Regions from separate parts of the Chroococcidiopsis sp. [FACHB-1243] genome, predicted to be linked through region 1. Evidence: riboswitches for the same ligand, from Rfam matches in the RefSeq annotation. Region 1 holds a riboswitch; the other holds the start of a gene.
The links. A riboswitch is a leader RNA that binds a small molecule or an ion and turns the genes downstream of it on or off. The one in region 1 is predicted to bind cyclic di-AMP.

Region 1 (16,508 bases):
GGAGACTTCGATCTCTTCTTCCTTGTAGTCTGGCTCTAGATTGGCGGGGCGATCTTGGTTGAGCCGATTAATCAGCGACAGCACTCTTGTTCCTCTTTCAATCGAACGATCTTCGTGAAATACAACTTCTGGAGTGCGGCGGAGACGGATTCTTTGCCCTAACTCTCGGCGAACGTACCCTGTAGCTGACTTTAAGCCTGCCATAGTTTGCTCTCTAGCATCGTCTGAACCATATATTGATACGTAGATCTTGGCGTGTTGTAGATCGCCGGATACGTCTACATCGGTAACGCTAACCATACCTACACCGACTCGATCGTCTTTGATGCCATTTAATAGCATCTGACTTACCTCGCGTTTGATTAATTCAGCAACGCGATCCACGCGGCGACTTGTAGCCATAACAATAACCCTTCCTCATACTTGAATCAAATCAGTAGAGCCAACCAATGGTTCTACTCAACTTTTCTAGTCTATTAGCTATTGCAAGAAGGCAGCAGGCAAAAGATTATAATATTGATTCCATTTGCTTGAGAAGTTGGCGATCGGCTATATGCTTATTCTCGCGATACTTCACCATTTTATTAAGACGGGCTTAAGCCCAACATAGCGCGGAGGGTAAATAGGACGAACAAAGATAACCCAACAAACATACCGACAATCGCGATCGCGGTTGTGGGACGCTTAAATAGGGGAGTCAATGGAGATATGGCGTTTAAGAAAATCCCCAAGACGATCGTTACAAAGTAGCGGGGGTAGCGAGAGACGTTTTCCCAGAAGCCATCAAACATTTGATTTATAAGCCTTGTCTAGCTGTTAAATTTTTTTCATGTGAATTACGTTTATTCTATAGCAATTTGTTATTGGTCATTAGTCATTGGTCATTTGTGAGTAGCTAGTCGCCGGATCTTCATCTAGCCACTAGTTCCACTGGTTCCACTGACAACTGATAACTGATAACTGTATGGGCGGGTTTAGCAAATAGATTCACAACTAATGCTATAAATTTTTGGTCAAAACCCGCCCCTACGATAACTGATAACTGTTCACTACTCAATTCTTTGAATGCTACGTCAGTCACTCCAATTAAGCGTTCCGCGTCCGTTTTTAAAATGGGCAGGTGGTAAAAGCCAGTTGATTTCTCAATATATTCCTTACTTTCCTCAAAAATTTGCTACGTACTACGAGCCATTTTTGGGAGGAGGGGCAGTCTTTTTTTACTTATATGGAGTGGCTAGAAATAATAACCCTACAAAAAAGTTTCCAGCAGTACTGACAGATATTAATCCTGAATTGATCGATGTATATTGTTGCGTGCGCGATCGCGTTGAGGAATTAATTGAGTTGTTGGCACGGCATCAACAGCAGCACGATCGCGATTATTATTATCGGGTGCGATCGCAGTTCACGGGAACGCCTGTGGAAATGGCAGCGCGATTAATTTATTTGAATAAAACTTGTTTTAACGGATTATACCGTGAAAACTCCAAAGGCGAATTTAATGTCCCAATGGGGAGATATACAAATCCTACTATTTGTAATGTAGAGTTATTACGTTTAGTTTCAGATTCTCTTCAATCTGTAGCAATAGAAGTTAGACCTTTTGACGCTATTTTAGAATTTGCTAAAACGGCAGAGGATTTTGTTTATTTCGATCCACCTTATCATCCTCTGAGCGAGACTAGTAGTTTCACGGGTTATAGTCGTTACTCTTTTAATGAAAACGATCAGATTAAATTGAGAGATACGTTTGCAGAATTAGCTCGGCGTGGGGTTGAGGTCATGTTATCTAACTCTGATTGTTCTTTCATTCAAGAATTGTATCAAGATTTTAAAATTCACAAAGTTTTAGCAGCCAGAGCTATTAATTCTAAAGCTGAGAGAAGAGGAAAAATTAATGAGTTATTAGTAACTTCATATTAAAGATGATTGTTAGCCCAACTAATAAAACTAGAGAGTGTATGAACTGCTACATAAATATCAGTACCATATATTCCTTGTCCTACGTAAACCTGTCTTGCATATCTTTTAGATAGATTAGTTGAGGTGAGCAGGCTTGGCAAGAGTTTTTTTCTCTGTAATTTCTTATCTACTTGAACGTATCCGTGTGCTAATAAGGTTGCTTCAACATTTTTTTCTAACACATTACCTGATTTATTTGCTCTACCACCTTGTGTCATTTTTATCCTGAATCTAGATTTGTAAGTCTTCTACAATTTATGATTCCCATGTAAAAGCTCTAATTATCAAACTGCGTCTAACTACAAAAATATAAAGACACAACGCAACTACTAGAAATTACGGAATCTCAGCTTTTTCTTGAATAATCCTTCTCAAGATAGAGGAATAGCTTGAAAGAGATCCCTTCTGGGGATAGAGTGACTCGTTTGATTTCAGGGATTATGCTGATTTTATCTAAACTCAAGTAGCAAATAACACAATAAATTACTTGAAAGGAGTTTTATTGAAATCATGTCTAATCTAAACCCAGGCAATAGCTATAACCGTGAAGTGCGTCAAGAGTCTTATCAAGATGCTAACGGTAACACCCATGTTAATGTGACAAAAACGACTGAATCTAATGATTCTTATCAACACGGATACGTACATGGGCGAGTTGCAGAACGCAGCACTCAAGAGAGAGCATCAACTGTAAGAGATAATGAAAATGCAGCGAGAGGTTTGCTTTTAGGAATTCTGCTAACAACAATTGCAGCTTTGAGTACGGGAGTCATTTGGTATTTGAATCAATCCCCTCAAGCATCTACATCGACACCACAACCTGTTCTCGTTCCCGTACCTAGCGACAAACCAAACACAGAATCTTCTACGGTCGATCGCAGTTCGGAAAAACAAACGATAATTGAGAGAATTAAGGAAGTTCCAGTTCCAGTTCTGCAATCGCCAGCATCTACTCCACAGCAGAACGAAAACACGACAACTCCCGTTCCTACACAGCCTGAAACTGAAGCTGAAACAACTCAACCTCAACAGAATAACAGTGCTACTACCGAATCTCAAACACCACCTGCTGAGGGTACGTTAGGTCAAGATACAACTACAAGCGAAAGTTCTTCTCAGTAGGCAATAGTAAGGTGGGCAATGCCCACCTTACGGTTGAATTTTTTCAAAATGTTCGACTACTGGAAATGGATCGTAAAAGTGGTGTAGTAGTTTTTTCCATTGTTGATATTCAGGAGATTTTCTAAATTCAACTGTATGAGCTTCTAAAGTCTTCCATTTAACAAGTAATAAATATTTCCCTTTAATTTCTATACATTTATGTAATTCGTGGGATAAATACCCATTCATAGAGGAAATAATTCTGGAAGCCTGTATGAAAGTTGCTTCAAAATCGCTTTCCATTTCTGACTTGACATTCAGCATTACTGCCTCAAGAATCATAAAATACCTCCTAAGAAGCTAGCTAATAATATAGTTTTTGTACTAACTATCATATATGTAAAGACTTATAAACTAAGTCACTAGGAGGTAGGAATGCGACTGAGTGCAGGGTGTCAAATTACATATGAAGTCAACGCGCCAACTCCACTCATTTTCATGCTTAGACCTCGCAGTGGATTGGGACAATGGGTGATGCGAGAGGAATACATCATCGAACCCAGCGCACAAGTTATAGAGTATACCGATAGTTATGGTAATTTGTGTCAGCGAATGGTAGCGCCTCCAGGTTCATTTCAGGTACAAACTACAGCTGAAGTAGACACCGCAGATAAAATTGATACTCAACCAGGCGCGCCGTATGTGTTGGTACAGGATTTACCGGAAGGTACGCTGCAATTTCTTTTACCCAGTCGCTATTGTCAAGCAGATTGCTTGGGAGATTTAGCAAATGAGATTGCTGGCGATGCTGCACCTGGATACGATCAAGTAGAGGCGATTCGCAGTTGGATTCAGCAAAATATAGAATATCGCTACGGTACGAGCGATGCTTCTACTTCTGCTGTGGATACAGCCGAGCAAAAAGTAGGGGTTTGTCGCGATTTTACCCATTTGGGTATTGCCTTAAGCCGCAGTTTGAATATTCCGGCACGGATGGTAGTAGGATATCTTTACGAGTTAGATCCGATGGATCTGCACGCATGGTTTGAAACGTTTGTAGGTGGACGTTGGTATACGTTTGATGCTACCCAAAAAGAACCAAGGGGTAATAGAATTGCGATCGCCTATGGACGAGATGCGGCAGATGTTGCCTTAGTTACCCAATTTGGTGCAGTACAATTGAAGAATATGAAAGTTTGGGTAGATAAAGCTAATACCTAAAACCCTACTCCCCACTCCCTAAGCTCATGGAATGGAAAGAAATTGCTGGGAACTGGGTTTTAGTTCCCCACAAACAAATCGGGATCGTGCATTTTTTAGGCGGTGCGTTTGTCGCTACTGCACCTCAACTGACGTATCGCTGGCTCTTAGAACAACTCGCTGAGGAAAATTACGTTGTCGTTGCTACGCCGTTTGTCAACACTCTAGATCATACTGCGATCGCCCGCTCGGTACTGAACGGTTTTGAAAACGCGATCGGACAACTTTACGCTAAATCTCTCCTCCGCAGCCGCTATTTACCAATTTACGGTGTAGGGCATAGTATGGGGTGTAAACTCCATCTATTGATTGGCAGTCTGTTCAATGTTGAACGCGCTGGTAATATCCTCATTTCTTTCAATAATTATGCGGCGCGAGATGCTATCCCCTTAGTACAGCAGTTGAATTTTAATCCAGGCTTCTCTGTCGAGTTTACTCCTTCACCCCTGGAAACCAATACTCTGTTGCAAACTCGTTACGAAGTTCGCCGCAACTTAGCGATCAAGTTTACCAATGACACGATCGATCAGTCTGAAGCTTTGGTGAAGTTGCTGCATCAACGCTTTCCGGGGATGGTGACATTAAAAACCCTCAGCGGTACTCATACCACGCCTTTAAGTCAAGACCTACAATGGCAAACTGGTTCTAACTTTACACCTCTCGATGCAGTAGGACAGTGGTTTAAGCAAGAGTTTTCTCGCGATTTAAGACAGCTAAGACAAACAATCGTACAGTGGCTTAATCCCGTTTCTATGTTGTGATGGCGATCGGTGTGTAGAAATACTATAGATTCGATCGCGCCTCTGTTGCATACATATAAAGTCAGTTAAATTCAGCTTTTTTAATCACGTATAAAATTATTGTCTATACTTAATTGTGTTTCCACCTAGCGATAGAGGAATTAAAGTTATGCAGTTTTTAACTTATTAACATATAGGCAAATTGCTCCTACATTACAGCAGTATTTATCTCTAAACCAGCGCACAGATATGCAAATTTTACTTACGCCACCATAATAGTAATTTTATAAGTTGGAATAACTCTAGTCATATATACCTGACATACAGAGTTAAAAATGTTGCGAATTGATATATACCTTAGCTCGATCGCACAAGATTTGTAGCTATAGAATTGCACTCTATAATACGAATTTAAGCTGAATTAGAGCTTTGCAACTCATACGAACGGAGTTGACTTGTCAGCTTATCAATTTTAAGTTTCAAGTACATTATTGCTGATAAATACATTCTTTAACATCGCTAGGTTTCTGATATTAGCGATCTAAAAGTGTAGCCATTTTAATCAGGTATAAGGAGATAGATTGTGAGCCAATTTGATAGTATTGGACAGCTTTTTCCACCTAAGAGAAAAGGTTTTTCTGAGCAGCTCAAGAAAACATTTAATAATGGAAAACAACTGCTACCAAAGAGTTTTAAGCAATCTGCCAAGCAAGCATTAAAACCTTTATTTATGCTCAAAACAAGAGTAGAGCTACTACAGACAGGCGTGCAGCCTTTAGCAGAAAACTGGTGTGAGAGAGGAGTTAGCGCTCATCGCGTTTATTTAGATTGGTATTTACAAAAATTGGCGGCAGATATTAAAGGTGATTGCCTAGAATTTCAAGACGATACTTATACATCTCAGTTTAGGGAGCAGATTACCAAGCTAGATGTTTTAAACAAGGATTATATTCCAAATGCAACTATTGTTGCCGATTTAACTCAACCAAACGATCTACCCAGTAATACTTATGACTGTATCATTTGTACGTATGTTTTACACATAATTGCAGAACCAGAAAAAATCGTTTCAGAAATGCATCGTATTTTGAAGCCAGGGGGTGTATTACTGATTGCCGTACCGAATATTACAATCAATTATCCTGCCTATCCCGAATACTGGCGCTTTACAGCTCGCGGTTTGCACTACATCTTAGCTAAATCTTTTCTTGCCGAACAAATCGACATACAAACTTATGGAAATTCTCTTGTAGCTGCTGGAGAACTCCGAGGCATGGTAGCTTATGATTTTGCTAAGGCGAAATTGGAATATAACGATCCGCGTTTCCCGCTGATTGTTTGCGCGAGGGCAGTCAAATCAGAGCAATAATATAGAGAGCGGATGCGATCGCCATAAGTTCAGATTACCACTCTATCGGTTGGCGATCGCGGAAAAAGCTGCTTGTGGATTCATCATCCGCTAAAGTTGCCAGCCACACAATTAGTTAGAATAACTTTAATATTTTGTTTTGCTAATTAACGGCAAGTTTCTAAACCCAAACCGCGATTTGTTCCCGTCACGATCGCAACTTTTTTAACTTCGCTCATATTTTTTTATCCTCGCAAAGTTTGAAAAGTCTCCTAAAAACATATTAGACTTCTGGCTGGATAAATTTTATGCATTTATTCAGAAATTCCTAATATCGCGCAGGGAAGACTTGGATCTAACTGTCGAATCACTAGACTATTTTGAGAACGACAACCTAACAGCAGTATGTCTGCTGTTTCAGTCTCTACAATATTTTTGAGTTCCGTAGCTAAAGAACCAAATCGTAGATGAGCTACAAACGTACCTTTCCATGCTTCAGCTAAACATCGCGCTCGCCATAAAATTTCGTCTGCTTGTGCTAACAAAACTGTTTTAGATTTAGTTGCGAGTGCCTGAGTTCCAGAGAAAGTGGCAACAGGTACAGATTTCTTTTGTTCTCGACGATAAGCTTTTGAGGAGCTAGAACTATAAATTTTAGTCAGTAACTCTATTTGTACTTCATCTAAGACATAAACAACGTGAATTGTGACTTGGTTTTGAGTCGCCAAGCGAGTTTGATGAGCAATTAATAAAGCTAGATCTAACGCTGCTTGGCTGTCAGGAGAACCGTCATAACCGACAACTAAATTTAGCGATCGCTCGGATGTATTATTCTGAGTTTGATATCCTGTTGGCATCCGCAAAATCAGGTTGTGTACGTCTTGACTACCTAGAGCATTTTGCAGCCGCGCCAGAATGGGTTTGAGGTTCACAGTTTTTCCTTTGGGTAAGTGGAGGGAGACAAAATTCAAAATTCACGCATTCAAAATTGGGACAAGGGGGACAAGGGGGACAAGGGGGACAAGGGAGAATCTAGATAGATATACATTTTTCTAGCTTCTGACTCCTGACTTCTGACTCCTGACTTCTGACAAATTATTCGTCTTGGGTGAAATAGCGATCGAGAAAATCTAAAGCGCGATCGCGCAATTCCACGTATTCTGTTGAATGTCGCATGGCATGGCGATCGCGTGGATGAGGAAAGGGAACGTCGATGATTTCGCCAATTTTAGCGTTGGGACCATTTGTCATTAAAACAATGCGATCGGACATATAAATTGCCTCTTCTACATCATGAGTAATCATCATCACCGCCTGTCGCTGATGTTCCCAAATATCTAAGACTTGTCTTTGTAATTTCCCGCGAGTGAGAGCATCTAGCGCTCCGAAAGGTTCGTCCATTAGTAACATTTTCGGACGAGTTGCTAAAGCTCGTGCAATTCCTACTCGCTGTTTCATTCCTCCCGATATTTCATCAGGATACTTATCTGCTGCCGCTGTTAAATTCACCATTGCTAAGTGTTCGTTCACAATGCTAATTTTTTCGGCACGGCTAGCATTTTTTATCACTTCATCTACTGCGAGCCTAACATTTTCCCGTACTGTTAACCACGGTAATAGGGAATATTGCTGAAACACCATCATCCTTTCTGCGCCTGGTTTGCGGATTTCTCTCCCTTCCAGCCTTACCGATCCGGCAGTAGCTTTTTCTAACCCAGCCACAATTTTCAGTAGAGTTGATTTACCGCAGCCAGAGTGACCGATAATAGAAATATACTCATCTTCCGCTATAGTCAGATCGATGCCATCTAGCACGACGAATTCACTGCCATTAGGATTGCGATAAGATTTGACGAGGTTTTTAATTTCTAGGAAGTTACGAGAATTATAGTCAAGTTCGTTTTGGTTAGGATAAAAACTTGTGGATTTGGTCATAAGATTATAGGGAGTAGGGAAAATACCAACTACTAACTACTATTAACTAGACAAAAAGAAAGATTTTGGGCGATTTGCTCTAATTTCAAAACTGTTGAGATATCCCACTGGATCGCTAGGATCGAAGGCTTTTTTGTCAAGAAAAGCTGTGGCTGGTTCTATTTTGTAATCTTCTTTTGGACATTCAATTCCCATTTCGGCGGCGATGTCGCGGTATAAATCGGTTCTCCATGCTTTTCGGGCTACAGCTTCGGCATTTTTGGGAACTTCTGGGATTTGTCCCCACCGTACCGATTGAGTCATTAACCACAAACTTTGAGACTGCCATAAAAAGGTGGAATGGTCGTTTGGTATTGTGGCAAGGTGAGCGGGATAATCGAAAAAGACTGTTGTTTCCGGTGCTTTGACCAGCCGCTTTTTGTCATCGAAACCACCATAGTTGTACTCTCCAACGATCGCAGCGCGGGTCAATTTCGGCTTAGCCGCAGTAAAGGAACGTTGTGAAATGACTTTAGCAACTTCTTCCCGATTTTCTGGTCTACCGCAATACTGACAGGCTTCAATCATTGCCTTAACTAGCGATCGATATGTTTTTGGGTAGTTGGTAATAAAGCTTTCCATCACCCCCAGCAATCGATCTGGATGTCCTTGCCACACTTCTTTACCTTGGGCAAAGGTAAAACCTACACCCTCATTTCCTGTAATGGCGCGAGTGTTCCAGGGTTCGGCAACCATATAAGCTTGCATCGCCCCAATCCGCACGTTCGTTACCATTTGGGGGGGAGGAATGATGATAATCCGAAATTCTTTGGTTGGATCGACACCCGCCGCCGCTGAGAGGTAGCGGACGAAATATTCGTAGATGGCAGAACTCAACACGACTGCCCAGACTCGCTTCTCTGAAGCCAGGTTGTCAAAATAATTGCGAAAATCGCGCCCGAATTCTTCTAGATTGCCGTTGTACTCCCGCCAGGGACGCAAACCTGCATCCCACATGGCGCGGTTCATGGTCATAGCGTTGCCGTGACGGTGGATCGTCATTGCCGCACACAGGGGAGCATGACGTGCGCCTTCTGCCCCTGTCCTGGCGTTGGTGACAGCGCCGCTGACAACGGGAGCAGCATCGGTACGTCCGAAGATGATGCCATCTCGCGAAGTTCCCCAGCTAGCTTCGCGGTTGAGTTTGACATTTAGTCCGTACTTGCGGAAAAATCCTTTCTGCCAAGCGATCGCAAATGGGGCGCAGTCGTTGACTGGTACGTAACCTACGGTCAAATTTGGTTTTTCTAAGGTTTTCGGATCGACAATTTGTTCGATCGCTGCGGCTTCTGCTGTAAGTCCTGTGGCGCTTCTGTCGCCGCTAATCGCGCAACCACCCAGCGACATTCCCGCCGCTGTCGCGCCTATTCCTGCTAAAAACTCGCGTCGCGTCCAGTTGTTCATGGTTATTTGTCATTGGTCATTGGTCATTTGCCAGACAAATAGTAGAGACGTTACATGTAACGTCTCTACATGCGCAAATTTATGCGGGGCGGCGGTGGATGACTAGAGATTCAATTTTGGCAACGGCGAAGTCTAGCAGTAAGCCTGTTAAGCCAATTACCAATACTGCGAGGAAGACGGAACTGAGATTGAGGCGACTCCATTCATCCCAGACAAAAAAGCCAATCCCAACACCACCTGTGAGCATTTCTACAGCAACAATTACCAGCCAAGCGATACCTAAACTAATTCGCAAGCCTGTAAAAATATAAGGTAAACTAGCGGGCAAAATAATTTTAGTTATCTGTCTCCAACGTGGCATTTCTAAAACTCTAGCAACGTTGATATAGTCTTTCGATACGCTAGAAACACCCAAGGCTGTATTAATAATTGTGGGCCACAAAGAAGTAATAAAAATTACAAAAATTGCCGATGGATCTGCCAAATTAAAAATTGCTAAGGCGATCGGCAACCACGCTAAAGGCGATACGGGTTTGAAGATTTGAATAATGGGATTGAGTGCCATCATTGCTGGCTTTGACATTCCAATCAGGAAGCCAACAGGAATTGCTACTGCTGCGCCTAATGCAAATCCGATTAATACTCGTCGCAGACTTGCCAACAACAGCCAGCCAATGCCTAAATCGCCTGGACCGCGTTGGTAAAATGGGTTGAGAATGTAGTCTAAATTCGCTACTAGTGCTTGTGGTGGAGTAGGCATTAATTCGGGATTGACAAGAGCGATCGCCCACCACAAAATAATGATGCCTAAGAAACCAGCGGCAGGTAACAGAACAGCATCCCTGACAACAATCGGTCTAACCCTTTTCCACGCAGCTTGTCCGGCTACTGCTAGAGTAGCAAGATTTAACTGAAATATCATATTGATACTCCTCAGAGTCGATCGCAGGTACGTAAAATCGAGTAGTACCAGATAGGAACACTGATGAGTTCAGAACATTAATGAAATAATGCTTACTCTTCAGTCTCCTCTCAATGCCTACGAAGTTAGCTGACGGGCTAGGACTGAGAGATGTCCCTCTTAAATCTAAGATAAGCCCCTTAAATTGGTTCCTCCGCTTTAGTGTCATCTATATGCAGATGAAAGACTAAATTAGGCTGACTTACTCTAACTGTCCTAAGATATCATCACTATTTCTCTACCGTCAATCATTCTATAGATATATGTATTTATTTGGTAATTAGTAAGGCGGCGATTAGAGTTTTTTGAGTGGCGATCGCAAATCGCAAATGACAAATGACCAATTAAATCAAAAACCGAATTGTAACGTATATAGCAGCAGTTATTAATTGAACTGCCATCACGGGCAAACCATATTTAAGAAAGGTTTTAAATGAAATTCGCCGCCCGTGTTGTTCGGCAATTCCGGCAGCAACTATATTAGAAGAAGCCCCCACTAAAGTTCCATTTCCACCTAACGTTGCACCAAACATCATGGCGTAAAACAGAGGTAAGACTTCTGCTGGTAAATCTCCTGTAAAACTTTTATCTAAGATCGCTGGTGATGCTAAACCAATATTGACTACATACTGTTTGAGTAACGGAACCATTGCCACAACCAAAGGAATGTTTGGCACGACGCTTGAGACTATACCAACAAAGAAGAGTAACGCTAGCGAACCTAAAGCAATATTTTTCCCTAAAATGACTGCTAAAACACCAGAAAGGCTAGTCACGACTCCAGTTTTCTCTAGTCCACCAATTAAGACAAAAATGGACATAAAAAATATTAACGTACTCCAATCGACATCTCGCAAAATATTATTAACTGTATCAATTTTGCTATGATGCGACAGTAACAAGGCTAAAGCTGCACCTAATAAAGCTACCGCAGCAGGAGAAATTGGAATTGGTAACATTTCCCCAATAACAAAGAATATCAAAACACCAGCAATCAAAACAATTCCTAATGTTAAAACTTGAGGATGATTGATTTTTGGATGGGGGAGATGTTCTAAATCTTCTAAATCTTTATGCCAAATTTTACGAAATAGAAATGGTAGCATTGCAATCACAGTAATAACTGCAATAACTCCACCTAAACTGAGGCGCGAGAGGTAATCAATAAAGCTGACGTTTACGGCATCTCCGACAATAAATGTAGCTGGATCTCCTACCAATGTTAGTAATCCGGCACTGTTGGCTACGAATACCATTAAAATGAGTAGCGGTACAAAGTTTACCCCTACTTCCTCAGCAATCGGAGGAATCAGCGGTGCTAGTAACATAACTGTTGTAGCATTGGGCAAAAAAGCGCAAATTGGAGTTGTAATTGCCACAATTCCCAGTAGCAAGCGCTTGCCTTGTCCTTTAGCTAAAATTACAATTTGGGTGGCTAAGTATTCAAAAACTTTTGTAGGTTCAAATGCTCTTACCAACACCATTACGCCAAAAAACAAAGCAATAGTAGAGTAGCTATTACCAATATAGCCAATTGCTTCATTTAGCGTTAGCACATTTGTAAAAACAAGAATTAATGCTCCTAAAAATGCCGCGATAGTCAAGTGTATCCATTCTGTCATCACGAAAAAGATGACACTAAGGAAAGTAATAGTGCTAGCGATCGCCTGCCAGTTTTCCATATGATTACTACTAGTTTGATTATTAATTATTTTAGCCAAAGTTGTAGAGCTTTACATCCATGCAAAACCCTACTAATGCGCTTGATATTTATTGGTAGCTAGCTACATACGGCTAAGGTAATGAAGCGATCGCATCTATTTGTGATTCCGAAACTATAGCAGTTCTATTTGATGCTTGAAATTCAAGCGTAGTAGAGTGGGCATTGCGCGCCTGACAATTCTTCAAGGCGAATTGCTTTATTTTTACCAGCGATCTTTGTGGGATTTTCATCTGCTATTTTTCAGTCTCTTCAAGTGCAGGTACAACAGGCTTAACAGTACGAGCCTTGGAAGCTGAACCAAGCAGAACATTATTGATAATGTTGCTTATTTCAGTCTCCTCTCAACGCCTACGGAGTTAGCTGACGGGCTAGAACTGAGAGATGTTCTTCTTGTCAAGGATGAAGTATGAAGCTCTGAACTCGATACTCGTTCTTGCTAATTCATCTTTGAACCAGATAAGCCCCAGATTTTGGTTCCTCCGCTCCAGTTTTACTAAAGTTTTGAACTCCTCAACACAAACACCACTGGATTAGGCTAACTGTTTTCAAACTATTGAAGAGAAATTTAACATTCTTACTCAAATTCGTCAAATTATTTCGGATAGCGTTCAATTTTTGCAGACAATTACAACAGCATCATGCCAAAATCTTCAGTAGATGAATCGAGCCGCTATTGGTGTCGAAAAGCTTTTCAGCTATCTCTACGGGGCAGAAATGCGGACGAACCACTTGCGAACTCGCACCATAGCATCGCTTGCTGAAGTATCGAACAATAGAGTGTTTCCACCATCTGGCAAGTTCCGATAAACTGAAGATTGCCATGCCTATCTTTATGCGTGCTTGAAGTGATGCAAGATTTCAGTCAACTGCTGCTCGATAAAAGCGATACGATTTTGAAGGACTGGATTGCTGCCATTCGTGCAGATAACCAAATTGAAACAGCTAACGAACTGCCGTACAAGTCTTTGCAAGATAGCATACCGCGCGTGATTCAAGCAATGGCAACAGTGCTTTCTCAATCACAAGATAGCGATTTGAAGACACTAGTAGAGGTGAGTTTAGAACACGGTGTCATCAGGGCAGAACAAGGATTTGAGGCTGGGGAAATTGCCCGAGAGTATCGAATTCTGCGTCATGTTATCTTCTCTACCATTGAGACAAGCTTACAGACAAGCTCAGCGTTAGAGGTGATTCGTGCTTTTCGGTTAATTGATACTGTCATTGATGAAGCGATCGCCCGCTGCTTTAAAAGCTACACCGAACAACGATTGACAGAACTACAACAGCTACAAAGTCAACTGACACTCAACAATCAAGAATTAACGCGGCTGGTGCGGGCAAATCGCGAAAATCTCTCTCATCTCGCCCACGAACTGAAAACCCCTTTGACTTCAATCATTGGCTATGCCGATTTATTTTTGCGCCTACAGCGGAAAGACAGAGTTGAGGTAAAAGATAGCTACGCCAATATAGATCATATCGAACGGGTGTTGAGCGGTGGTAGGCATTTATTACACCTGATTAACGATGCTTTAGAAATCTCGCGATATGAAGCAGGGCAAATGCAACTCCAGCCTGCAACAGTCGAGATTCGCGGGTTAGTAAGCGAGCTTGTTGCTATGATGCAACCTGCGGCACAAGCGAAGGAACTCAAATTGATCCTCGATTTAGATTCAGCCCCCAAAGAAGTTGTCACGGATTCGTTACGATTGCAGCAAATTGTGACAAATCTGATTAGTAATGCGATTCGCTACACGCTAGATGGAAAGATTTCGGTGAAATGTTGGACGATCGATCGCGAACGATGGGCGATCGCAGTCACCGATACAGGCGTGGGAATTGCGCCAGAAGCACAGCAGCGCGTGTTTGAACCCTATTTTCAAGCCGGAACGATCGCCACACCCAACAGCACGGGTTTGGGGCTGGCGATCGTTTCGCGCTTAGTCAAGCTGTTGCAGGGAAAGATTGAATTAGTCTCTGAGGTTGGAGTTGGCTCGACATTTACAGTGACTTTTCCGCTCAAAGTTAAAACAAAATAATATTCCGCGCTCGGCTATTTGTCATTTATTATTTTTGACTATTAAGCTGAAATCATCTTATTTTAATTATTCTTAATTAAGAAATATTAGACAATTGCTAAAACTTTCTATGGTTAAGCCAATTTTCCTCAGAATTTTCTAAATTAATAATTGCGATCGCTTAGCAGAAATAGGCAAAAGTATTTATGCCGTTCTGAGTGTAACTACAGAAGAAATGAAGCTACATAGTTAAAGCGAGCCGTTATTTAATTATGGGTGTAGCTATTAAAGTATGCTCTAATCGCTTAAGTATAGAGCATATTTTAATTGACTAGGTTGCTATAAAAAAGCATGAGGAACTCAAAAAATGAAACCTAACCGTCGTTATTTATCTTTTGGACTTATCTTACTATTGCAAACAATCTGGCTAGCTCCAGCAGGCTCGGAACCACTAAAACTGCGGAACTCAGAGCTAAAATTAGAGCGATCGCAAATGCTCATGGCGAAAAAGCTAACATTAGCGTCAGGAACTAAACTGCAATTAGAACTAGCTGAAGAACTTAGCTCAAAGACAGCCCAAGAGGGAGATATTGTTGTTTACTATGCAGCAACAAATGTCCTCTCACCAACTAAAGAAATTTTGATTAAAAAAGGAGCGCGGGCGACTGGGAAAGTGACTGAAGCAAAACGCGCTCGCATGTTTGGTAAAAAAGGACAATTAAACTTTACTGTGGAAGAAATTGAAGCAGTGGATGGTACTAAAATTCCGTTGCGATCGACCGTGGAGAAAAATGGTAAAGGTCGGGGTGCAACTATGGTAGCTGTGGCAGCACTTGTCAGCGTATTTGGCGTATTTATTAAAGGCAAAAATATCACCGTAAAACCAGGCACGTTGGTAGAAGCTTACGTAGATTATGACACGGTAGTCGAGACAGCCAGTCGCACGCTATAAGAAAGTAGCAGATTCGTAGAGTGCGTTAATTAACGCACTCTACCAGCTATAAGAAATTTGAACCGTTAACTGTCAACTGTCATATTTTCAGTAAGGGACAAAGAATTGATATGCTAGAAGGCTGGAAGCTCAAAGATTGAAACCATGCCTGCGTCGTCTACTGCAACCGTTACCAGTTTTCCCTTAACTGCTGTTGTGGGACAAGAAGCCATTAAAATAGCCCTGCTGCTAGCAGCCGTCGATCCTGGTTTGGGAGGAGTCGCGATCGCAGGTCGTCGCGGTACGGCAAAATCAGTCATGGCGCGGGCAATTCATACCCTTTTACCGCCGATTGAAGTTGTTAAAGGTTCTTTTTGTAACTGCGATCCCAATCGCCCTGAAGAATGGGACGACGAACTAAGTAGGGGCGCACAGCTGTGCGCCCCTACAGAAGTGATTCCCGCACCATTCGTACAAATTCCTTTAGGCGTGACAGAAGACCGACTTTTAGGTTCGGTGGATGTAGAACAATCGGTCAAACAGGGAGAAACCGTATTTCAACCAGGACTACTGGCGCTTGCCCATCGTGGCGTGTTGTATGTCGATGAAATTAACCTACTCGACGACAGTATTAGCAACCAACTGCTGATGGTTTTAACCGAGGGACGCAACCAAATCGAACGGGAAGGAATTAGTGTTGGGCATCCCTGTCAGCCTTTATTTATCGCTACGTATAACCCAGAAGAAGGAGCGTTACGGGAACACCTGCTCGATCGCATCGCGATCGCTCTTTCTGCGGATAGCGTGCTAGGTCTAGACGAACGAGTCCAAGCAGTAGAACAGGCGATCGCTTACACCACCTCACCGCAGCAGTTTCTCCAGCAATACGCCGAAGATCTCGACAATCTCAAAACTCAAATTATCTTGGCGCGAGAATGGCTCAAAGACGTACAAATTACCCACGAGCAAATTGCCTATTTAGTCGATGAAGCGGTACGCGCTAGAGTCCAGGGACACCGCGCCGAACTCTACGCCGTGCGAGTCGCCAAAGCCGCCGCCGCTTTAGAAGGCAGAACCACAGTTACA
Region 2 (16,508 bases), on a different contig from region 1:
TTTCTAAGCGTACTCAGAATAGTTCAAAATTTCAAAGTATCTTTTTTTCATTTTCTCCAAATTCAGAATCGGCAATCTTACAAATATTTAAACTCTTTAACCCTCTACCTGGGAAATGGAAATATATCATTCAACAAAAAGTTTCTACCGACGCACAACAAGATATTACATTTACCTTATTAACAGATAGTACTATTTTTGCGGGTATACAAGGTGCTAGAGAAAAAAATTGGTTAAATAACAATATTAAATTAGAATTAGCTACTTTAGAAAATAGAAATCCGATTCAAAAGATTGCAATTAATGCTGTAATTCAAAGACTGGGAGATCGAACGCTACAAAAGCAACTTCTTCAATTCCGCGACGATGGCTTAAACGGCGATCGCGCTGCTAATGATGGTATATTTACCACATCCCTCAAAGCTAGGGAACCTGGAGAGTTTCAAGTAAGTGCAATTGTAGAAGGTAAAACCTCAAAAGGTAATTTATTTCAGCGCTACGTTTCTACAGATTTTAAAGTTATTCGTAGAACTGCTAGACTGTTGAAATCGTTTAGCGATCGCGGTATCGATATTAATGGCGATGGATTCTTCGATCGCATTATTATATCCCCTGCTATTCGAGTTTTAGAAGCTGGAGAATACTTTATTAAAGTGACTCTCAAGGCTAACAATGGCGAATCATTCTTTCAAAATACTAGAGTTAAGTTACCAATTGGTAATGTCAGTCCTGAAATCGAATTTGATACCGAAGATATTAAGAAATATTTGCAAGTTGATGCCCCTTACCAGGTGAGTGAAGTATTTTTAGAAGGAGATGCCTACGCTCTCAAAGATCGAGTTGTCAACTTAGGTAAAACTAAAGCTTACAAAATAGTACAATTCCAACGGGGAGCAATTGTCTTAAATGGTAGTGCTAAACCTGTAGGAATAGATATTAATAATAACGGTAAATTCGATTATCTTGACGTTACAATACCTGTAGATTTTCTTTATAGTGGTTTTTATAAGTGGAGTGCCTCACTCGCAACAAAAGATCGTACTGTTATCGATCTGGCAGCAGGAGAAGGTTCGTTTGCTGCTGGAGATGCGCTACTAAAACTCAGATTTAATGGTGCAGCCATTGGCGACAAAAAACTTCCTTCACCATACATTATTCAAGGTTTTATCGTGTACGGTGGCGGTAAGTCTTTAAATACCGATGACGATTTTCCTATTCCTAACTTTACAGCAGCTCAATTTGAAGGATTTATCCCAGATCGAGAACCACCGAAAATTAGTTTTAGCGTAGAACCTACTATTCTTAAATCAGCAGACGATCGCCTAGTAGAAATAAAAGTTAACGCACAGGTAAGCGACAATATCGATCCGAATCCATCACATAGAATCGGCTCAATTACAACCAACGATGGACAAATTGTCAGAGGCGATCGCTTAATTTCAGAAGACATTGAAATTAAGCCAGATGGACGAGTTTTTCTAAGAGCAAAATCTAAAAACGGACAACCGAAAATTTATACGATTACCTATGCTGCTAGAGACAGTGCTGGCAACCTAACTCAAACTAGTGCAGAAGTCAAGGTTTCGCCAGAAGATAAATAGAGCTAAACTCTTGCTGTTTCTCGATTAGAATTAGCGCTAAATTCAGAAACTACATAAGGACTAAATAATTCTCGTTCCTCAGTTTGCAATCGACGCGGACGCTTAGTTTCTCGATCGATGAATAGTCCTTTTTGCTGTGCTTCTGCTACCAGCGTATTATCACCATTAAAAAAGCGAAAATCTAGTGTAGCAGATGCAGCTCTGAGTTCGGAAAGCCATAACTCTAAGCGCACGCGATCGCCCAAATAAAGAGGATTTTTATAAGTAATATTGGTTTGAACTAAGATTGGCACAAAACCACGTTCTGCGATCGCGTGAATTGGCATTCCTACCGCTTCTAACAACTTAGTCCTTCCAATTTCCATCCACTGCTGATAAACAGAATTATTCACATGACCGACAAAATCGATCTGATAAGTGTAAATCTCTAAATCCAAATAAATCTTCTTCATTTCTTTTATTCTTTGCGCCTCTGCGTCTTTGCGCGACCAAAATCTTCTTAACTCACTAGTGACAAGATATCGTAGTCACCAGCCAGTGACAACAGGACAATTTTTCGATGAGGCAAGATAAAGAGGAGGCAAAAGCTAGATCTCCCTACTCCCTGCTCCCTTCATTACAGATACAATATTCATCAGATATGGAAATGGCTTGAGTAATGACACCACCCTCTGAAGTTGACACTGCATCTCAGGCAGATGTAAATAATGACATCGAGCCAGCGGTTCAAGAGCAAGATTCTTATCTGAACGAACTGCCTGACGAAGTGGAAATGTCCCTGTTCGAGCATCTAGAGGAGTTGCGGCAGCGGATTTTCTATGCCCTAATTGCTGTAGTCGTAGGGGTTATTGGCTGTTTCATAGCCGTCAAACCGATTGTTAGATTATTAGAAGTGCCAGCACAGGGAGTTAAGTTTCTACAACTGGCTCCAGGCGAATACTTTTTTGTTTCGATCAAAGTCGCAGGCTACAGCGGTTTACTGGTAGCCAGTCCATTCATCCTCTACCAGATCGTCCAGTTTGTTTTACCAGGATTGACACGCCGCGAACGCCGCTTAATTGCACCAATTGTTTTAGGTTCTACCGTGCTGTTTGGAGCCGGATTAGCCTTTGCTTACCTGGTACTAATTCCAGCTGCATTAAATTTCTTCATCAGCTACGGAGCAGATGTAGTAGAACAACTATGGTCGATCGATCGCTACTTTGAATTTGTCTTGCTGTTCATGTTCAGCATCGGTTTAGCGTTTCAAATTCCCATTATCCAAGCCTTACTCGGTATATTGGGTATTGTATCTTCTGCCAAAATGCTGTCGGGATGGCGCTTTGTCTTGCTAGGTGCGGTAGTCTTGGGAGCAGTATTAACACCCTCTACCGATCCGATAACTCAATCTCTGCTCGCGGGTGCGGTGCTGGCGCTCTACTTTGGTGGTATTGGTATAGTTAAAGTTTTGGGCAAATAAGATTTGTGATTTTTAGCCCTTTCCTTTCAAGGTAGCAGCGATCGCCACGACTCCAAAAACTTTAATCCCTTCTTGGCGCAAAGTCTGTGCGGCTGAGAGAGCTGTCGCACCAGTAGTATAGATATCGTCTAAGATCAAAACCGGACTGACAGGACGGCGGCGAAAATCCACTCCTAATTGAAAAGCTCCAGCTACATTTTGCTCTCGCTCTTTTCCAGGTAATTCAAACTGGCGTACAGTTTGGCGCGTGCGCTCCAATCCCTGCGATCGCAATTTTAGCCCCGTCATCTGACAAAAACTCCGCGCTAATAACTCTGCTTGGTTGAAACCGCGATCGCTTAACTTAGTTGCGTGCAGTGGAATCGGAACGACAATTAGCTGGCTTGAAGTCGATGGAAGATTTAACCAAGCATCAGCCAGCCAGAACCCCAACGGTTGAGCGATTTGAGATTTTTTCTCGTACTTTAGAGCCGCGATCGCCCGTTTGAGCGCTCCTCCATAGATTCCCCAAGCAAATACTGGGATTTCTGTTGTAGAACGGACATGGCGATCGCTTAGTTGACAGCGTTGTAGTTGTCTCGTGCAATCAACACAGAATACTTTCCCAGTCGGACGCTGACATAAAGGGCAATTTGACTTGAGAAATATGCTAATTACATCAGTCCACATGAGGGAGCAGGGAGTAGGGAGCGTTTCGGTGCAAGGAACGAAGCAGAGGAGCAGGGGGAGCAATTCTGGTTCCACCAGCCACCAGCTACTAGTTACTGATAATTGACAACTGTTCGCTGTTGCAACAAACGATGCAGGTATTGCAAAATGCCGATCGTGAATACTGTACTCGCAGCTAAAAACAACCAATATCTATCTGCCATCTGAGGCGATCGATCTAATACCCACGTTCCTAAAGGAGGACCGATGATGTACCCGAGCGAACCACAGAGGGAGTTGATCGCGAAATAAACGCTGCGTTGTGAGGAGGGAGCTAAGCTGTTTACGATTGATACCGCAGCGGGAGTTAAAGACACGGCAGCGATCGCAAAAATTTCTGTTGCTAAGATCGCCCAGCCAAGGCGAACCGATGGAGCAATACCTGTCACCCAAATGACAACAAAACCTAATGCCCACATTAAGGTAGAAAAGATCATTGCATGAGGGGGACTCCAGCGCTTCAAAGCACGGGTAATTGGCAATTGACACACAATCGCTAAAAGAACGTGCCAGCCAAACAGGATGCTAATTGTGGTGACTGAAAATCCTTGCTCGACCGTACTATCTGCGACGGCGAAGTTTTTCCAGTATAGAGGTAGCACGGCTTGAAACTGCGAGGCATATACAACCGCCATCGTATTAGCGATCGCGTAGACCAAAAGACAGCGATCGCTCAATGCTGCTGACCAATTGCCTTTAATTCGAGAACTTGATTTCTGCGGTTGGTAAGTTTCTGTAACTTTTGTATAGACCAGCATGAAGAAAACAACAAATCCTACAGCGTTGCACAAAAACAACGCTCTATATGCGCCTGTTAAACCGACTATCTCCCCACCTAGAAGAATTCCTACACCTAAACCTACATAGTCCATGACTCGCATCACGGCAAAAGTATCTTGGCATTGTGAGGGAGAAATTAAATCGGTGATGACAGTATCAATAGTGGGCCAGTACAAACCCTGTCCAAACCCCAACAGTAAATTCCCGATAACTAAGAGTGCAAAGCTATTGGTTGCTGCTAAGATGGCTGCGGCGATCGCACTTAACGTGGCAGAAAGTAATAGAGTTCGACGGCGACCACACACAGACGAGTCGCATAAAGAACTTGCCACCAACCGACCCAATATGCCTGCAACTGATGCGCCTCCTAAAGCTAAACCAACACTAGTGGCAGAAAATCCTAACTGATTGACAAAAAATATGGTTGTATAAAATAAGGTAAAACCAATACCTAATTGGGAAATACAACGACCGATTCCTAGTATCCAAACTTGTGAATTAAGCTGTGGCAACCAGGAAGTAAATTGATACTTAATTATAAACTTCATTTCTGACGAAAAACAGCAAAGCTGCGGACAGGTAAACAAATACCTACCGATCTAGGCATGAAAAATTTTTGCATTTGTCTTTCACAAATACATCAATCGGCTGCGATCGCAGCCTCTTCAAGACTTAACTGGAAGGCAATTAATTTTATTCTTCCAAATTAACTTTTGCCTTGCGTATTTCCCCTGATTGTAATTATCTGTTATCAGTGGGAATAGGTAATTGATAATTGGTAGTTACTCCCTTTACCCCTCTGCTCCCCTGCTCCCTGCTCGTCCCTGCTCCCTGCTCCCTAATAAGCGGCGTAAATACTGTAAAATTCCCACGACGATCGCCACGCTAAGGGCTGAACCTAACCAAAAACTATCTGCGATCGCGGCTGACTGGTCTAATGCCCATCCACCCAAGGGTGGTCCGATGAAATACCCGCCTGCCCAGCATAGAGAGTTGATGGAAAAGTAGATCCCAATTTGAGCTGGAGGTGCGAGTTCTGTAATCAATGCGGAAGCAGAGGGAGTGTAAGCAACAGTGGCGATCGCCAGTAGACTTAAAGCTAAAATTGCCCAAGTGATTTGACCACTAGCAACTGTTCCTGTTATCCAAATACAGAAAAAGCCTAAAGTCCACATCAAGGCAGAGATTGTTAAAGCTTGAGGATGAGTAAAACGTTTTAAAGCGCGTGCCACAGGTAACTGAGTCACGATCGCCATAGCCATATGCCAGCCGAATAAAATGCTGATTGTAGTTTCAGTAAATCCTTGACCTCTACTGCCAACTGGAACAAAATTTTTCAGATAAAGGGGTAGAGTGCTGTGTAGCTGGGCGATGTAAGTTGTAAAAATAATATTGACGATCGCAAACACTAACAAACTGCGATCGCTCAAGGCTATTTGCCAACTCCCAGGCGCAAACGTTCCAGTTTGATTCTCCTGCGGTCGAGTTTCGGCGATTGCAAAATAGACAACGGCTAAGAAAATTAGAAACGATAACCCATCTAAAATAAATAGCGCTCGATAAGCTCCTGTCGTCCCAATCAAAACTCCACCAAATACAATTCCCATCCCTAACCCGAGATTGTCGGCTAAGCGAGTCACGGCGTAAGCTTCGCGGCGTTGGTCGGTGGATGTGACATCGGCAACAACAGCTTCAGTTGCGGGCCAATACAAGCCTTGTCCCAGTCCCAATAGTAAGTTGCCGATAACTAAAGTGGTGAAATCTGGAGTAATGGCGAGGACAAAACAGGCGATCGCCGCGATCGCTGCTGATAGTAAGAGAGTGCGACGACGACCCCAAAACTGCGAATCTGAAAATGCTCCCCCCAAAATTCGTCCCACAACTCCAGAAATAGAAGCACTACCCAACGCCCAACCGACTGCAATGGCAGATAAGCCGACTTGGTTGACGAAAAAAATTGGCGCGTAAAACAGGGTAAACCCCGTACCTACATTTGAGAGGAAACGACCGCTTGCCAAAATCCAAACTTGAGAGTTCAGCGACGGCAACAGAGACGAAAAGTTATTTTTCTGAAAAAAATTCATTGAAGCTTTAAGTATTGATACGACATATAGAAGTAAATTTTGTAACAAATTGGGAACTATCAATACAGAATATTCATAGCTGTCTACTCGCAGCACGAATTCAGTTTACTCGCTATTACCGTCATATCTATGCAGAAACTTTTTGTATTACTAGGTGTAGTAATTGTATTTGCAATCATATTCGGATTAATGTTTGCTTATTATCGTTCTCAACAATCTCGCCGCCGACTCAGATGGATACAGCCAAAAAAGCATGGCAGAACTACCCCATTTTCATCACCTCGCCGCCAAAAACCATATGATAGCGAAGGAAGTGGAGATCGCGATACTGCCATTAGGATAGAACAGGTTTCCCGCCCGCTACAAAAAAAACTCTTGCTACTGTTACATGGCGATCGCCAAGCCGCAAATAGACTCCTCAGTGCAGCGAAAGACCGGAATCCTGGTAGAACTATTCAGTGGTATGCCGAGAAAGTTCTGTTCGATTTGCAACGCGATTATGGCAAATATTAACTAAATTAAAAGTCAAAAGCTAAAAGTTAATCCTATGTCCTCTGTCTTTTGCCTTTTTCTAATAGTCTTCGTCGTCTAATTCTTCAACCTTTTCCGCTGGTCTATAGTCAGAGCATTTCAGTGCTTCTTCTGTTAAAACGGCACAAGGATTGACAGCACACTTGAGATAAGGATTGTTGGTAAAATATTGACAGTTTCGACAGGGTACTTTTTGAAAGCGCTTGATTGTAAACAAGAGTTCATCTCGCGCCGCAACTCCAATTTTAGATAGCATTAAAAACAAAATTGTCCAGCCCATAATAAAGCCAATCGGACCTAAAAGCATGAGCAGATCGGAAGTATTAAACTGAGGTGATTTTGTTTCATTTACAGTTTGTTCGCTCAGCTTTACTTCCCGTACAATTTGTGTTTGCGCTACGTACTGTTTTAAAAAGTCAGCCTTATTATACATATTTCTTCCCTCGATCGGCATTCAAAAATACTGTCTTCTTTAGTAGCAAGACCACGGATACTATATTTACAGGTATAGCGAATAATAGAGTTCAGTATCTCTACTGAGAGTTTTGCTTGTCTATTTGTCCGATCTATCTAAAGAAGTATATTTTCGGAGGTAGGGCAATTCTTTTGATTCTTAATTACTGGTTCTTGCTTTTTGCTTGTCAACTAATTTTATGACGCTAGCAAATTATTTATTTTGCCCATCGCCAGATCTTATTAACTGGATTGCATTAATTTTTACTCAATATATCCAGCAAATACAAATATATAATTGTGTTTGTGCGATCGACGGTAACAAAAAATACTTATCTAACTAACTAAAGATAGCTCATCTTCTATGTTACAAAAGCTCGACAATATCGACAACATCAAGATTAATTAAATCGTTTAACTTAAATTAAACAAATTATATTTTTGTAAATTCTAACAAGGTTTTTGGATAGCGATCGCATCCAATCTGCTATTAACTTGTACTGCGTCTGGCGGTTAATGCTACTCTACGAAAAAGTACCTCGACGCTATACCGTGTCATCTATAGGACTCATATTTAATTTTTGAAATCTACGTAGGCACGATTGCGTAACGCATCACTCTCAGTTTTTGGTGCGTTACTCGGGTAGAAATGGCATGGCGCTCGACAGCGGTTAAGAGTCTCTAGTTTAGATTCCACTGGATTACGCGAGAATCCGGTGTAAATATGGCATGGTGATTAGTTTACATTCCACTGTCATATAGTATTACGCGAGAATCCGGTGTAAATATGGCATGGTGAAATGATACGCTAAAGAATTGCAGAAAGATTACAAGGCGCAAGAATGGTTGTTGCAACCCAGGTTCCCCACTTGCTACGGGCTGCTCGTGGAGAAGAAGTAGACCGCCCGCCAGTATGGATGATGCGGCAGGCAGGTCGCTATATGAAGGCGTATCGAGATTTACGCGAGAAGTACCCATCATTTCGGGAGCGTTCTGAAATTCCCGAAGTAGCGATTGAGGTTTCTTTGCAACCCTGGAGAGCTTTTCAACCAGATGGCGTAATTTTATTTTCCGATATTGTCACGCCGTTGCCTGGTTTGGGAATTGATATGGACATTGCGGAAGGCAAGGGACCAATCATTCACTCGCCGATTCGGACTCAAGCGCAAATTGAATCTTTGCGTCAGTTAGAACCAGCAGAATCCTTACCTTTTATTAAAGAGATATTACAGGCACTTCGAGCCGAAGTCGGGAATAAAGCTACAGTTTTAGGCTTTGTCGGTGCGCCATGGACGCTTGCAGCCTATGCAGTTGAAGGAAAAGGTTCTAAAACCTATTCCATTATTAAGGGTATGGCATTTTCTAACCCGACAGTATTGCACCAGCTACTAGAAAAACTAGCAGATGCGATCGCCATTTACGTTCGCTACCAAATTGACTGCGGCGCTCAAGTCATACAAATGTTTGATTCTTGGGCAGGTCAACTTTCACCTCAAGATTACGAAACTTTCGCTTTACCCTATCAACAGCGAGTATTTCAACAAGTTAAACAAACCCATCCCGATACACCCCTGATTCTTTTGGTAGCTGAAAGTGCAGGTTTATTAGAAAGAATGGCGCTAGCTAAAGCAGATCTAATCAGCGTAGACTGGACTGTAGATATGGCAGACGCACGGGCGAGACTGGGGAATCAAATTGGCGTGCAAGGAAATCTCGATCCTGGGGTGTTATTTGGTTCTCATGAATTTATCCGCGATCGCATTTACGATACGGTGAAAAAAGCAGGTACGAGAGGACATATTCTCAATCTGGGTCACGGTGTCTTACCCGACACTCCAGAAGATAATGTCAGATTCTTCTTTGAAACTGCTAAAAATCTTAAATATTAAATGACAACCTCAAAACGAGTTTTGGTGACTGGTGCAAGTGGATGTATCGGTCACTATTTATCTGAAATCCTGGTTCAGAAAACCGATCTCGAACTGTATTTACTAGTTAGAAATCCTCAGAAATTACAAATAGATATTACTACTCGCCCTGGTGTAAAAGTATTACAGGGCGATTTAGCTAACATCGAACAGTTTGCCGATCTACTGAAAACAATTGATATTGCTGTATTAGTAGCTACTGTTTGGGGTGGCAAAGATACTTTTGAAATTAACGTTAATAAAACAATTCAACTATTAAATTTACTCGATCCAGAAAAATGTCAGCAGGTCATTTACTTTTCTACAGCTAGCGTTTTGGATCGTCAAAATAACTTGTTAAAAGAAGCAGGGTCACTTGGCATAGATTATATCCGTTCTAAATACGAAACTTTAAGTAGATTACCAGAATTAGCGATCGCCCCTAAAATTACCGTTCTATTTCCTACCTTAGTTCTAGGGGGTGACGCTCAGAAACCATACTCTCACCTATCTGCTGGCTTACCCGATGTTGTCAAGTGGATTAACATCGCCCGTTTCTTCAAAACAGAAGGCAGCTTCCATTTTATTCACGGACGAGATGTTGCCCAAGTCGTCAAATATTTGATTAAAGGGAGCAGGGAGCGGGGAGCAGGGAGTAGGGAAGAAGGACAAAGGGACAAGGAAGCAGCTACCAATTACCAATTATCAATTACCAATTACCAACTACCAATTCACTACGTTCTCGGACAAGAGCTATTAACTGCTAACCAAGCCATTGAAGAAATTTGTACTTATCTCAATAAAAAGATTTATTTCCGCATTCCTCTGTATTCATCTTTGACCAATTTATTTATAGTTTTATTCCGCATTCAAATGGCAGAGTGGGATAGATTTTGTTTGCAATATCGCCATTTTACTCATCAAAATGTCATTAATCCTAGCAGCTTTGGCTTACCTAATTATTGTCCCACTCTCAGCGATGCTTTAAGAATTCATGGGGTTCGTGGTAAAAATCTAGACAACCGGGACTTACGGAATCTGTAGGTATGTTACTGATTGTTTCTGCTTTGGCTTTGAACTCTGCTAACTCTCTACAAAAAACGAAGTAAGCCTGTAGGGTGCGTTAATCAACGCACCCTACTAAAAACCCGCCTCTACGATGACTGATTTCATCATTTCTGTACGGGCGGGTTTAACCGCAAAACTATTTATCCTAGTATAGGAATCTTCAAAAACCCGCCCCTACGAGGACTGACTTCATCATGACTACTCCCAGCACCCTTGCACCTGGTAACCTGCGGCGAGTCCACCACATCGCCTTAAATGTCAAAGACATGCAAGCATCGCGCCACTTTTACTGTCATATTCTGGGATTGCACGAACTGACAGGCGATGAAATCCCCTCTACTCTACTCGATTTGGTAGCGCAAGGCAAAGTTGCTAACTTCGTCACCCCAGATGGAACGGTTTTAGATTTGTTCTGGGAACCGGAGTTAACACCACCAGATCCCGATCCCGAACGGAGTTTTACCCGTGCCTATCATCTTGCCTTCGATATCGATCCGCAATTGTTCGATCGCGCCGTGGAAGTATTGAAAGATAATCAAATTGCGATCGCCCACGGTCCCGTCAGCCGCCCTACAGGTAGAGGTGTTTACTGCTACGATCCAGATGGATTTATGGTAGAAATCCGGTGCGATCCAGTATGAGCAAAAAAAACCTGAATCTGACAATTCAGACTCAGGTAGTCCTACACTTCACAACTCAGGAAAATACAACAGACACGAAAATCTCAGAAACAAAAATCTAGTTTTCAGCTCTATGCGGCATGAGTATGCATTCTTGTTTCCACAGGCAACCACTTGGAAGATAGATCTTCCATAATACCTTTGCGGCTGAAACTTTTGCTTCGATCTAAATGTACCACTAATGTTGGCAAATAAATGTCATCAATTATCTGATGTCCGTAACCGATGACAACACCAGTTAGATCTGTTTGCTTGTGTTGCACAAAATCCCCAATTCTTAACATGGTATTTCTCCTTAGTAGGCTAGCTTCCCTGCTTCTGGCTACCATAGGAAAAGCTTCCTCAGCGCCAAGTACAGGTAGAACGTAGCGGGTTTAAACCAGCCAAGGACACTGAATGCGATCTAGAAAATCTTCGATCTTTACAGTCTCCTCTCAACGCCTACGAAGTTAGCTGACGGGCTAGGACTGAGAGATGTCCCTCTCTGTTTGTCTCAGAGATAAGCCCCAGAATTCGGTTCCTCCGCTCCAATTATGATTGGATTAGGCTGACTTATTTAATCTGGTTAACTACATCCTAAACCACGCTCCCTACGTTCTGTCAATAAAAGTTACAAACCGTGAAGTATTTCTAGCTAGATTATCAAGAATTGTATATTAACTATTTGTAAAAAATCCAAAATATTACGGTATTCCTAGCAGTTAATGCTAGTTTAATTAGTATCTAACAGTTTCTCTCCTTTGATTGGGGAGCTAGAGGGGATCTCGTGCAAGGTAGTATAGTCTTGCGATCGCCCAACCCCCGCCAAATCGGGGGCGATAGATTAAAATGCACATCGCGTGAGTAGTAACTAGATATTCAGAAGCTAGCCACCAGTCGCCAGCCACTAGTCACTAGTCACCAGCCACTCACCAATGACGAATGACTAATGACCAATCATGCTTGCTGCGGTCCTGGCTATGCATCTCCCCAAGTGGCGATGCAAGCAGAGAGAGAAAAGATATTGTATGCGATCGCCCTTTATACGGGTACGGGAATTGAAGCACCAGATTATTTAGCGACGATTGATGTCGATCCTGACTCTCCGACATATTCTCAGGTAATTCATCGCTTACCCATGCCTTATTTAGGCGATGAGTTACATCATTTTGGTTGGAATGCATGTAGTTCGTGTCACGGTGACGCGAGTAAATCTCGTCGCTTTACGATCGTACCTGGACAGCGATCGAGCCGGATTTATATTGTAGATACAAAAGAGGCGCGATCGCCTCAAATTTATAAAGTCATTGAAGCAGAAGAAATCAAAGCGAAAACAAATTTAACAGCCCCTCATACAGTCCACTGTTTAGCAGATGGACATGTCATGATTTCAATGCTAGGTGATAGTCAAGGGAATGCACCTGGCGGCTTTTTGCTACTCGATGAAAACTTTGATATTGTCGGACGCTGGGAACAACAAGCCACGACGATGAAGTTTAATTATGACTTTTGGTATCAGCCGCGCCATAACATTATGGTAAGTAGCGAATGGGGCGCGCCTAAAACGTATTATCCTAGTTTTGACCTCAACGATGTCGCAGCCGGAAATTACGGTCAGCAATTGCATTTTTGGGACTGGAAAAAACACGAAATTATTCAAAGTTTTGACTTAGGTGTAGAAGGTTTAATTCCTTTAGAAGTCCGTTTTCATCACAACCCAGATAGTACACACGGCTATGTTGGTGCAGCCTTAAGTAGTAATATTTGGCACTGGCACAAATCGAATGGACAATGGACAGTTGAGAAAGTTATTGATGTTCCATCCGTAGAGGTTCAAGACTGGGAAATTCCCGTGCCTTCTTTGATTACCGATATTTTGCTGTCAATGGACGATCGCTATCTCTATTTTTCCAACTGGTTGCATGGAGATATTCGTCAGTATGACATTAGCAATCCTTATCAGCCTCAATTGACTGGGCAAGTTTGGTATGGTGGTTTATTAGGAAAAGGTAGCGAAGTCCAGGAGCAGAAATTGCAAGGTGGTCCCCAAATGCTGCAATTAAGTTTAGATGGCAAGCGGTTGTACGTCACTAACTCTCTATTCAGTACTTGGGATAATCAATTCTATCCAGATTTGGCTAAACAGGGGTCTTATATGTTGCAAATTGATTGCGACACGGAAAATGGAGGATTGAAAATTAATGAAAACTTTTACATAGATTTCGGTCAAGAACCAAACGGTGCAGCCCGCGCCCATGAAATGCGATATCCTGGCGGAGATTGTACTTCAGATATTTGGATTTAGCATTAAACTGATAACTGACTATGGCAATCCTCAAATTAGAAGACGGTACGATATACACTCAACTTGGTGATATTAGCCGCGAGTTAGCTTCCCTAAATATTCAACTCAATTACTGGAGTGTGGGAGAAGATTCACAATTGCGGCAATTGTTAGTCCAAGAAAGCTTAAATTCGGAGGAAAAAGAACGTGTTCTCGCGGCTTTAGATACTTATTTTGAGCAACTCAAACAGACAGATGGTTATCAATCTCGCGATTTAATTGCATTACATCCTGGAATTCCAAACTTAGATGAGATGCTAGCAAAATTCGATCTCATTCACACTCACGCCGATGATGAAGTTAGGTATATTGTCGATGGTGAAGGGATATTTGGTTTCGTGCGTCCTGATGGTAGCCAAGTAGAACTCACAGTACAACCAGAAGAGTATATTAACGTCCCCGCCGGAACCGAGCATTGGTTTTATTTAACACCAGCCCGGCGAGTCAAAGCAGTACGATATTTTATCGATACAACAGGTTGGATTCCTCAATATACGGGCAAAGAGATTCGGTTTCGTCAAAGTGCGATCGCGTAATTTATCATATTTAATACATCTGATTCATGCTTAATTATCAACCTTCAGTAACTAATAGCAAAACTACCGCTCCGCAATTTGAATTGATCGATGCTGCTCGTTATTTCTACCGTCAAGATTGGATGGTAGGAACGGCAGGAAATCTTTCCGCTCGTCATGCTGACGATAGTTTTTGGATTACAGCAAGTGGGAAGGCAAAAGGAGAGCTATCAACTAGCGATTTCGTTCGCGTTGCCCTCGATGGTACAATCTTAGAAAGAGCATCTGCTAATATTAAACCCTCGGCAGAAACGATAATTCATCAAGTAATTTATAGCTTGTTTCCAGCGGCTCAAGCTTGCTATCACGTCCACTCAATTGAAGCAAATTTAGTTTCTCATTTTACTGAGAAAGATAATTTGCCACTACCACCCCTGGAAATGGTTAAAGGCTTGGGTGTATGGGAAGAAAACCCCCAGGTGGCAATTCCCATATTTGAAAATTATTTAGAAGTTCCTCAAATTGCCGCAGAAATTAGCGATCGCTTCAGCACTCAATTACCGCAAATCTCAGCTTTGTTAATCCGCAATCATGGCGTGACTGTCTGGGCAGATTCCCTCACCTCAGCGCGTAATTATGTTGAGTTGATAGAATACATTTTTCGATACATGGTAGCAGCGCGCCAAGCTGGAATTTTTTGAAAATGGGAGGTCACGGGAACAATAGAGCGCTCTTTTCTTCATAACTTATAACCTGAGTCTACTTTATAGGAGAAAGTCAATGCTATTGTTCAATCGCTGGCAGTCAAAAACTGCTTTTTTAATGGCGATGGGAATGACCGTAACAGCGTTTGTACCGCTTTTGATTTCTACTCCAGCGATCGCCAATTCTCCCTCTTTTGAAATTGCCCAACTCTTTCCTGACTCTCGCGACGATGAGTATCGCGGATCTTCTGGTGGTGTTGTCCCTAGAGGAACGATAATTCCGGTAACTTATGATAGAGGAAAAAAAATTATTGTCTCTCCAGAAGAAACAGCGGACATAACATTGACTGTGGCTGAAGATGTCGAGTCTGAAAGCGGTAGAATCGCAATTCCCGCTGGTAGTCGGATTGAAGGCGAACTCAGACCTGCCGATCGCGGAACTCAATTTGTTGCGCAAAATTTAGTTTTAGAAGGTCGCGATCGCGGTTATCCAATTGAAGCAACGTCGCGGGAGATTACCGACACGGAAATCATTGATGAAAAATCAAATCCCGATATCCTTAGAGGCGCGGTGATTGGGGCTGCTGCTGGTGCGGTTTTGGGTGAAATTTTTGGTGGAATCGATCTAGGTGAAGTCTTAGCTGGTGCAGGTGTAGGTGTATTGGGAGAAGTCTTATTGAGAGGTCGCAAACAAAAAGAAGTTGAAGTTGTTGTCATCAGACCAGATACAGATTTAGATTTGAGATTAGAGGAAGACTTTGTTGCCTCGCGTTCTGGAAATGATGATTACCGCGATTCTGATTATCGTCGCAATAGGGACTCTGATTATCGCAGGCGTGAAGATAATTAAACTTGCTGCTGTACGTTTTGGCAAGGGTGGGTTTAGCAAGATCTCGGTGTGAAAATAGAGACTTTGGGCGAACCCACCCCTACAGATCGTCATATAACAAAACTTTGTGGAATACCAAAGACGTTTTGACTTGGCTGTAGCCGCATTTTTGGTAGAAATGATGAGCTGCTGAACGGACAATATTAGATCGAACTAATATACTTTGACATCCGCGTGTCTTTGCCCAGCTTTCAACTCGATCTAGCAATTTTCTCCCAATACCAGCACCGCGATCGCTTGGCGCTACAACTAAACCGCCAATTTTAGCATGAAAATCTGTCAGCAGCGAGTGATAAGTGTAAGCGTGAATCCAGGCGATCGCTCGATCGTCTAAACCTGTGGCTACGTAGATAATATGATTGCTATCTGATAAAATTTGGTACAGGCGCTGCTCTATGGCAATAGTCGAAACAAGATAGCCAAGTTGGTGAGACAAAATCGCGATCGCCTCAACATCTTGCGTAGTAGCTGGGCGAATATTAACACCGCTACTATCAAGAGTAACTGTCATGATGAAACTACCCCATCTGTACGCTTCATTGTAACAGGGACGCTCAAGCGCTGTTGATTTCCAAGCGCACGATGAAAGATCGCATCACGAGTGTTTTGAATCAATTACATTTACGCGATCGCACTCAGTCTGTACTATTTACTAGTTCTTGTTTAGCAATTTTAGACCAAATGAATTAACAAGTAATCCTTACTATTTTTGGATTGAGAAGTATTGCTAACGCTTAGAAATTAAGGAAACGAGCTAGTAAATCTATCAGAAATTGACTTCTACACTAAGGTAGAATTCGATAAAA

Region 2: it holds a riboswitch for cyclic di-AMP, as region 1 does, so the genes downstream of both, H6G17_RS15740 (hypothetical protein) here and H6G17_RS11240 (ArsB/NhaD family transporter) in region 1, are expected to answer to the same signal.

Annotation. Positions count from the first base shown of each region.
Region 1 covers NZ_JACJQX010000012.1:110,037-126,544, reverse strand. The annotation lists gene rbfA (30S ribosome-binding factor RbfA) at 1-402, opposite strand, end outside; gene H6G17_RS11305 (DUF751 family protein) at 585-791, opposite strand; gene H6G17_RS11300 (hypothetical protein) at 911-1,057, opposite strand; gene H6G17_RS11295 (DNA adenine methylase) at 1,066-1,923, shown strand; gene H6G17_RS11290 (PD-(D/E)XK nuclease superfamily protein) at 1,920-2,180, opposite strand; gene H6G17_RS11285 (hypothetical protein) at 2,473-3,084, shown strand; gene H6G17_RS11280 (antibiotic biosynthesis monooxygenase) at 3,112-3,405, opposite strand; gene H6G17_RS11275 (transglutaminase family protein) at 3,499-4,284, shown strand; gene H6G17_RS11270 (DUF1350 family protein) at 4,311-5,084, shown strand; gene H6G17_RS11265 (methyltransferase domain-containing protein) at 5,647-6,432, shown strand; gene H6G17_RS11260 (universal stress protein) at 6,726-7,343, opposite strand; gene H6G17_RS11255 (ABC transporter ATP-binding protein) at 7,507-8,346, opposite strand; gene H6G17_RS11250 (ABC transporter substrate-binding protein) at 8,389-9,789, opposite strand; gene ntrB (nitrate ABC transporter permease) at 9,869-10,711, opposite strand; cyclic di-AMP (ydaO/yuaA leader) riboswitch at 10,811-10,959, opposite strand; gene H6G17_RS11240 (ArsB/NhaD family transporter) at 11,095-12,432, opposite strand; cyclic di-AMP (ydaO/yuaA leader) riboswitch at 12,805-13,018, opposite strand; gene H6G17_RS11235 (hypothetical protein) at 13,110-13,295, opposite strand; gene H6G17_RS11230 (sensor histidine kinase) at 13,322-14,512, shown strand; gene H6G17_RS11225 (hypothetical protein) at 14,859-15,443, shown strand; gene H6G17_RS11220 (magnesium chelatase subunit D family protein) at 15,588-16,508, shown strand, end outside.
Region 2 covers NZ_JACJQX010000019.1:84,162-100,669, forward strand. The annotation lists gene H6G17_RS15685 (choice-of-anchor X domain-containing protein) at 1-1,601, shown strand, start outside; gene H6G17_RS15690 (thioesterase family protein) at 1,604-2,053, opposite strand; gene tatC (twin-arginine translocase subunit TatC) at 2,260-3,060, shown strand; gene H6G17_RS15700 (ComF family protein) at 3,073-3,729, opposite strand; gene H6G17_RS34145 (hypothetical protein) at 3,707-3,835, shown strand; gene H6G17_RS15705 (MFS transporter) at 3,822-5,096, opposite strand; gene H6G17_RS15710 (MFS transporter) at 5,340-6,632, opposite strand; gene H6G17_RS15715 (hypothetical protein) at 6,762-7,145, shown strand; gene H6G17_RS15720 (hypothetical protein) at 7,204-7,596, opposite strand; gene hemE (uroporphyrinogen decarboxylase) at 8,459-9,505, shown strand; gene H6G17_RS15730 (NAD(P)-dependent oxidoreductase) at 9,506-10,567, shown strand; gene H6G17_RS15735 (VOC family protein) at 10,786-11,232, shown strand; gene H6G17_RS15740 (hypothetical protein) at 11,343-11,555, opposite strand; cyclic di-AMP (ydaO/yuaA leader) riboswitch at 11,695-11,830, opposite strand; gene H6G17_RS15745 (selenium-binding family protein) at 12,200-13,555, shown strand; gene H6G17_RS15750 (cupin domain-containing protein) at 13,576-14,130, shown strand; gene mtnB (methylthioribulose 1-phosphate dehydratase) at 14,157-14,810, shown strand; gene H6G17_RS15760 (hypothetical protein) at 14,890-15,663, shown strand; gene H6G17_RS15765 (GNAT family N-acetyltransferase) at 15,743-16,213, opposite strand; gene H6G17_RS34150 (hypothetical protein) at 16,267-16,392, shown strand.